Regions from separate parts of the Bradyrhizobium sp. USDA 4341 genome, predicted to be linked through region 2. Evidence: riboswitches for the same ligand, from Rfam matches in the RefSeq annotation. Region 2 holds a riboswitch; the other holds the start of a gene.
What was found. A riboswitch is a leader RNA that binds a small molecule or an ion and turns the genes downstream of it on or off. The one in region 2 is predicted to bind cobalamin.
Positions count from the first base shown of each region.

Region 1: another riboswitch for cobalamin. It lies ahead of metE (5-methyltetrahydropteroyltriglutamate--homocysteine S-methyltransferase); the one in region 2 lies ahead of ACVIGB_RS48210 (DUF1636 family protein).

Region 1 covers NZ_JBSSGO010000002.1:7,982,865-7,986,208, forward strand. The annotation lists cobalamin riboswitch at 1,204-1,405, shown strand; gene metE (5-methyltetrahydropteroyltriglutamate--homocysteine S-methyltransferase) at 1,505-3,344, shown strand, end outside.
Region 2 covers NZ_JBSSGO010000002.1:9,086,331-9,089,674, reverse strand. The annotation lists partial or broken gene cobN (cobaltochelatase subunit CobN) at 1-441, opposite strand, end outside; gene cobW (cobalamin biosynthesis protein CobW) at 441-1,475, opposite strand; gene ACVIGB_RS48210 (DUF1636 family protein) at 1,472-1,846, opposite strand; cobalamin riboswitch at 1,940-2,155, opposite strand; gene cobO (cob(I)yrinic acid a,c-diamide adenosyltransferase) at 2,192-2,845, shown strand; gene ACVIGB_RS48200 (cobyric acid synthase) at 2,857-3,344, shown strand, end outside.

The DNA.
Region 1 (3,344 bases), 1.1 Mb from region 2:
AGCGGCAGCCCTCGATGCTATCCTCGATTGGAAGAAGTTAGCGGCAACGTGACGCGGGCACCTGCCGATGTCCCGCGCGAGCAGGCGCTGTCTGTCCCCTCGAGCCACGCGCCGCTAACTTCAGTGGGCCAGCTACAACCCCAATTTGCCGTGCTGGACCTGCCCAGGGGGAGAAGTCTGGGCACCCTTGAGCTTGCATCCTTCGTGCCAGGAAATGGCCGGCAAATCGCGCCAGATTCGTGCAGTGTTTGTCGGCTTTCCGACCGACGCTCGTTTCTATGTTTCCATTCAGCCGATCGGCTCGGGCTTGTTCAGCTTTTGTCGTGCCGATCTTCGAGGCCCAAGCGAAGGCCGCTGCCGATTTACGGATGAGAAATCGGGAAGCGCTTTGGAGAGCTGTTGAACCGTCTGGTCCGGTGTTGTCACCCGAACGCCTGCGATCGCTATCGGCCGTAATTGATGATAAGCAGAAATCGCTCGTCACCGCCGGGCGTGTGGAATCGTCGGAAGCGCGTTCTCAGGCAGGCGGATGATATGGTGCGCAGGTTTCTACCTACGCGCACGATGTTGCAGTCTGCTCAATCCAGCTGCCTCGGCTCCGCATTCATGGTTGGATGAGCCGTTTCCAGTCGCGACAGCCGGCAAGCGAGAAACGATCAAGTCACGCTAGCTTCCTCTCGAGTTACTCAACATTCTCGAGAGCATCTGTCTGACGGATTGATTCATGAACGCTCTTACCAGGCCACCCGAACGGGCCGACCGCAAAGGCGGTGACAGCAAGGACGCCGACGGTGCTCCGAACAGCCATTGTCATTGCGGGCATCCCGGTGTTCGTAGAGGTGAATCGATATGCATGCCCGAGTATTATCGGCATCAGAGACCGCAAATCGCCTACCAGGATTGGTTGGTTCGCAGATAAATATGCGCGCCCGGTATGCCCGATGGAGTTTTCGCAGGTGTTTTGTCCCTGGCGCGGTTCTTGACTGCCGAGAGACCGAAATGCCACTCGAAGCGCCGTGACTTGCGCCTTCGACAATTCTTTCGCCACATACATTGGAGAGTGCTTCTATTGGAGAGTGCTTCTATTGGAGAGGCTTCCAACCGTGGTCAACTTTCGACGTTAAATGGTCATTTGAATCACTGATGATGGCAGCATTGACGTGAGAGAGTCATCTGAGAGGTTGACGGAAGAGGCCTCTTGCCGATATTCCAAATCGTAGAGGTTCTCCGGTCCCGCTGGATTCGGAGCTAAGAGGGAAGCCGGTGAACATGCCGGCGCTGCCCCCGCAACTGTAAGCGACGAGCCGCTGTCCAACAAAGTCACTGAAGCCCGTGCGGCTTCGGGAAGGCCGGACAGCAGCGATGACCCGCAAGCCAGGAGACCTGCCTCGACCACATATACGTCCACGGGCGGGGTGTCCCGGTGGTGCGCCAAGCCGCCGCCGCTCGGGCGATCCTGCTTGCGTCCGCCAAGGCCTTTGCCCCCAACTACGGGGTTAGCGCTATGTCTCTTCTCTCCCTTCCGGTTGCCACGCTTGGAACGCCTCGGATCGGTCCAAGACGCGAGCTCAAACGCGCGCTTGAAAGTTACTGGGCCGGCGCAATCAGCGAACAGCAATTGCTCGAGGACGCAGCTGGCCTGCGTGCTGCGAACTGGGCCCGCCAAAAATCCCTCGGTGTCACCGTCATTCCGTCCAACGATTTTTCGTTGTACGACCAAGTGCTCGACACCTCTGTCATGGTTGGTGCCATCCCGGAAGTCTACGCGTCGGAAATCGAGTCGGTTTCGCTCAAGACGTACTTCGACATGGCACGCGGTTCACAATGCGATCGCCAGAATACCAGTTGCAGCCACGGATCGGGCGGATTTGGCGCGCCCGCACAGGAGATGACCAAGTGGTTCGACACCAACTACCACTACATGGTTCCTGAATTTCATCGGGGACAGACGTTCCGCCTATCTTCTCGCAAGCCTATCGAGGAGTATGAGGAAGCCAAGGCCCTGGGGTTCCAGACGCGCCCTGTCCTGATCGGGCCGGTCACATTCTTGAAGCTTGGCAAGAGTGCGGATCCTGCGTTCCAGCCGCTGTCACTCCTGGATGAGCTAATACCGGTCTACATCGAGGTTCTGCAAGAACTAGGCAAAAGGGGAGCAAACTGGGTTCAATGCGACGAGCCCTGCCTGGTCCTGGATCTGGAGGAGGGGACGCGAAGATCTTTGCTGCACGTCTATGATCGGCTCGCCAGGGAAGTACCAAACGTCAAGATCATGGTCGCGAGCTATTTCGGCGATCTCGGCGACAATCTGGACACAGCTTTGAACATGCCCGTTGCCGGACTGCACGTGGATTTGGTTCGCGCACCGAACCTGTTGGACCGGATCATTGCTGCCCGGCGAAGTGATCTCGTCATGTCCCTCGGCGTCGTCGACGGACGAAATGTTTGGCGGTCGAACCTGTCGGCGCTCCGCCAGCAACTGGATCCCGCCATTGCGAAGCTAGGCAGGGATCGTGTTCAGATCGCTCCGTCCTGCTCGCTGCTGCATGTGCCCGTCGATGTTGAACTCGAGACCGGACTTGCATCCGATCTCAAGAGTTGGCTTGCCTTTTCGGTACAGAAGATGCGTGAGCTTGCGATCCTGGCGCGGGCACTCGCGGGTGATCAGAATGTTGCTCAAAGTCTTGCTGAATCGCAGTCGGCGGTGACCGGCCGCCGGACTTCACCAAAGATCCGTGATGCCAATCTTGCGGTGCGGATGCGAGCGATCGACGAGGCCATGTGCCGGCGCGCCAGCCCATTTGTCCGTCGAGCCGAGATCCAACGCAAGCGCTTTAGACTACCGGCCTTTCCCACCACGACGATCGGATCCTTCCCGCAAACCCCAGAGGTCCGGAATGCCCGCGCGGCACATTCGCGAGGCGCCATGAGCGACGAGCAGTACGACAAATTCCTCAAGGAGGAGACTGCGCGCGCTCTGCGTTGGCAGGAGGACATTGGTCTGGACGTGCTCGTGCACGGCGAGTTTGAGCGCAATGACATGGTGCAGTACTTCGGCGAGAAACTCGCCGGCTTCGCATTCACCAGAAATGGTTGGGTGCAATCCTATGGCTCGCGTTGTGTCAGGCCACCGATCCTATTCGGAGATGTTTTGCGGCCAAAACCGATCACTGTGGATTGGTGGCTCTACGCGCAATCACTGACCAGCAAGCCGGTGAAGGCGATGTTGACCGGGCCAGTAACGATCTTGAACTGGTCGTTTGTTCGCGATGATATTCCAAGAGGCGAGGTCTGCCGGCAGATCGCACTGGCGATACGCGACGAAGTCCGCGATCTCGAGATAGCCG
Region 2 (3,344 bases):
GGGGCCGCCCTTGTCGCACAGCACCTTCAGGCGGCGCAGCGTCGAGACCGGCAAGGTCGAGAATTCATCCAGCCGCAAATCGTCGCGGCCATCCGCCGGCAGCACCACCAGGGCGATGCCGCGTTCCTTCGCCAGACGATGCACCGCGGCCAGCCCGTATGACCAATAGGGTTCGCCGCCGATCAGCCGCACCAGGATGCCGCGCGCATGCGACAATGTCCGCTCGATATAGGTATCCACCGAAAGCGGATGGCGCAGCTCCGCAAGATTAGCGAGCCGCAGCGACGGCAGCGCGGCGCGTCCTCGCCGCCAGCCGGCCGCGAACGCGGCGAGATCGCTGTCGGAAAACGACAGAACCACGAGATCGGCCGGATCCTGGCCGAGGTCTCTTGGCGTCGCGGTCTCCTCAAGGCCGCGGCTCTCGCGGAAGACGACGTGCATCAGACACCTAGTCGCGCCCTGATCGCGGCTTCATCGATATCACCGTGCTCGCCGATCACGACGAGCTTTGACTGCCGCGCTCGCGCACCCCAGGGCATGTCAAATTGATGCCTGACCCGCTCGCCGACCGATTGCACGAGCAACCGCATCGGCTTGCCTTCGACCGCGATATAGCCTTTGGCGCGCAGCACGTTCTGCTCGCGTGCCAGCCCCTTGATCGACGCGATCAGCGCGTCGACGTCCGAAATCTCCGGAAGATCGATCACCACGGAATTGAAGTCGTTGTGCTCGTGTTCGTCCTCGCCGTCATGGTGAGACGGCCGCGACGCGAGGTCATCCTCTGCCGCCGCTTCAAGACCGAGGATCACGCGGGCGTCGATCGCGCCGTCGACGATGGGCAACATCGGCACCTCGCGCGGCATCTCGGCCGCGATCAGAGCCTTGGCCGCCTTGATCCCCTCGGCACCCGCGAGATCGGCCTTGGTCAGCAGCACGATATCGGCACAGGCGATCTGATCCTCGAACACTTCGGACAACGGCGTTTCGTGGTCGAGATTCTCATCTGCCGCGCGCTGCGCATCCACGGCGGCCGGGTCCGGCGCAAAGCGGCCGGCAGCAACGGCCTCCGCATCGGCCAGCGCGATCACGCCGTCGACCGTGATCCGCGAACGGATCTCCGGCCAGTCGAATGCCTTCAGCAGCGGCTTCGGCAGCGCGAGGCCGGACGTCTCGATCACGATATGATCGGGCCTCACGGGGCGCGCGAGCAATTGCTCCATCGCCGGGATGAAATCGTCGGCGACGGTGCAGCAGATGCAGCCGTTGGCCAGCTCGACAATATTCTCGGTCGGGCAATTGGCGTCCGCACACGACTTCAGGATGTCGCCGTCGACGCCTTCGCTGCCGAATTCGTTCACCAGCACCGCGAGCTTCTTGCCGTTGGCGTTCCGGATCAGATGCTGGATCAACGTCGTCTTGCCGGACCCGAGAAAGCCGGTCACGACGGTGACCGGAACCTTGGCGAGCGTCATCATTCTGCGGCCTCCGGCACGACGGCGATGGGGGGAATTCGGGCAAGCGATTGCTTGCGAAAGATTTCGGGACGGCTGCGCCACGGCACGATGCCGTCAGGCGCCGACGCATAGGCGGCAGCACCGGCGATCACATCCCTGGCATTGTCCGCGGACAGGCGGCCGTAGACATAGGACCACCGGCCCGGTGCGCTGAGCGCGACCGAGCAGCCCTGGCTGCAAGCCGAGAGGCATTCGACCGGAACCAGATTGACGTCATCGGGCACGCCCACCTCAACAAGCGCGGCATGCAGGCGCGCACCGGGCGCGAGCTCGCCTTCGGCGAGCGTCTGGCCGGCGCGGCAGGTGATACAGACATGGAGTGTAACGCTCATCGCCCTTCCTGGATTGACTGCGGGAAGCGATGAGGCACACGAACCTGACGTGAACAGGCTCGTTCCCCGTCGCGGAACACCCCGTCCGCCGGTCTCAAACACACTGCGTCGGCAGGTCTCCCGGCTTGCGGAGTAGGATTTCTCCCGTGATGCCCACCTTCCCGACTCCATCAGGGAATCAGTGGCTTGGGCATCTCTCCGGTCACGGTCGCGGGGGCGGCTGCGCTTCGGGCAAACCTTGCGGTCCGAGCCCTATCGCATTCCCTCTTCGCCTGTCGTAGGACAGGAACCAACGCGGGGTCACCATTCGTCCTGGCCTCGCACTTGTCAAGCCGAAGGACCGTGATGATTTCTGATGGAAACGACGCTGAAGATGGCGCCGTCGGCGCCGACCCTTCATTGGATGCGCGGCATGCGGCCAAAATGGCGAAAAAGAAGGTCGCCCGCGACAAGATCATGGCGACCAAGAGCGGTGAAAAGGGCCTGATCATCGTTCATACCGGCGCCGGCAAAGGAAAATCCTCCTCCGCCTTCGGCATGATCGTGCGCTGCGTGGCGCACGGCTTTCCCTGCGCCGTGGTGCAATTCATCAAGGGCGCCTGGGATACCGGCGAGCGCCGCCTGCTCACCGGGCATTTCGGCGATCTCTGTCAATTCCATGCGATGGGCGAAGGTTTTACCTGGGAGACGCAGGACCGCGCGCGCGACGTCGCGGCAGCGCAAGCCGGCTGGGAAAAAGCCAAGCAGCTGATCGCGGATCCGAGCCTGCGGATGGTCGTGCTCGACGAGATCAACATCGCGCTTCGGTATGACTATCTGGCGATCGCCGATGTCGTCGACTTCCTGACCACGTCGAAGCCGCCGATGACGCATGTCGTGCTCACCGGGCGCAACGCCAAGGACGAATTGATCGAGATCGCCGATCTCGTCACCGAGATGACGTTGGTCAAGCACCCCTTCCGCTCCGGCATCAAGGCCCAGCCGGGCGTCGAGTTCTGACTGCTATTGCCATGGCGCGCGCATTGATGATCCAGGGAGCCGGCTCGGACGTGGGCAAGTCGCTCATCGTCGCCGGCCTCGCGCGTGCCGCCCGACGTCGCGGCCTGCGCGTGCTGCCGTTCAAGCCGCAGAATATGTCCAACAACGCCGCCGTGACCGTCAACGGCGGCGAGATCGGGCGTGCGCAGGCATTGCAGGCGCTCGCCGCCGGCGTCGAGCCGCACACCGACATGAACCCGGTGCTGCTGAAGCCGGAAACCGATGTCGGCGCGCAGGTCATCGTGCACGGCAAGCGGATCGCGACCGCCCGCGCGCGCGAATATGCCGCCATGAAACCATCGCTGATGGGCGCGGTGCTGGAGAGTTTTGCACGCCTGAAGCAGCGCGCCGACCTGGTGCTGGTCGAAGGCGCCGGCAGCCCCGCCGAGGTCAATCTGCGCAAGTCCGATATCGCCAATATGGGCTTTGCGCGCAGGGCCGACGTGCCCGTGGTATTGGT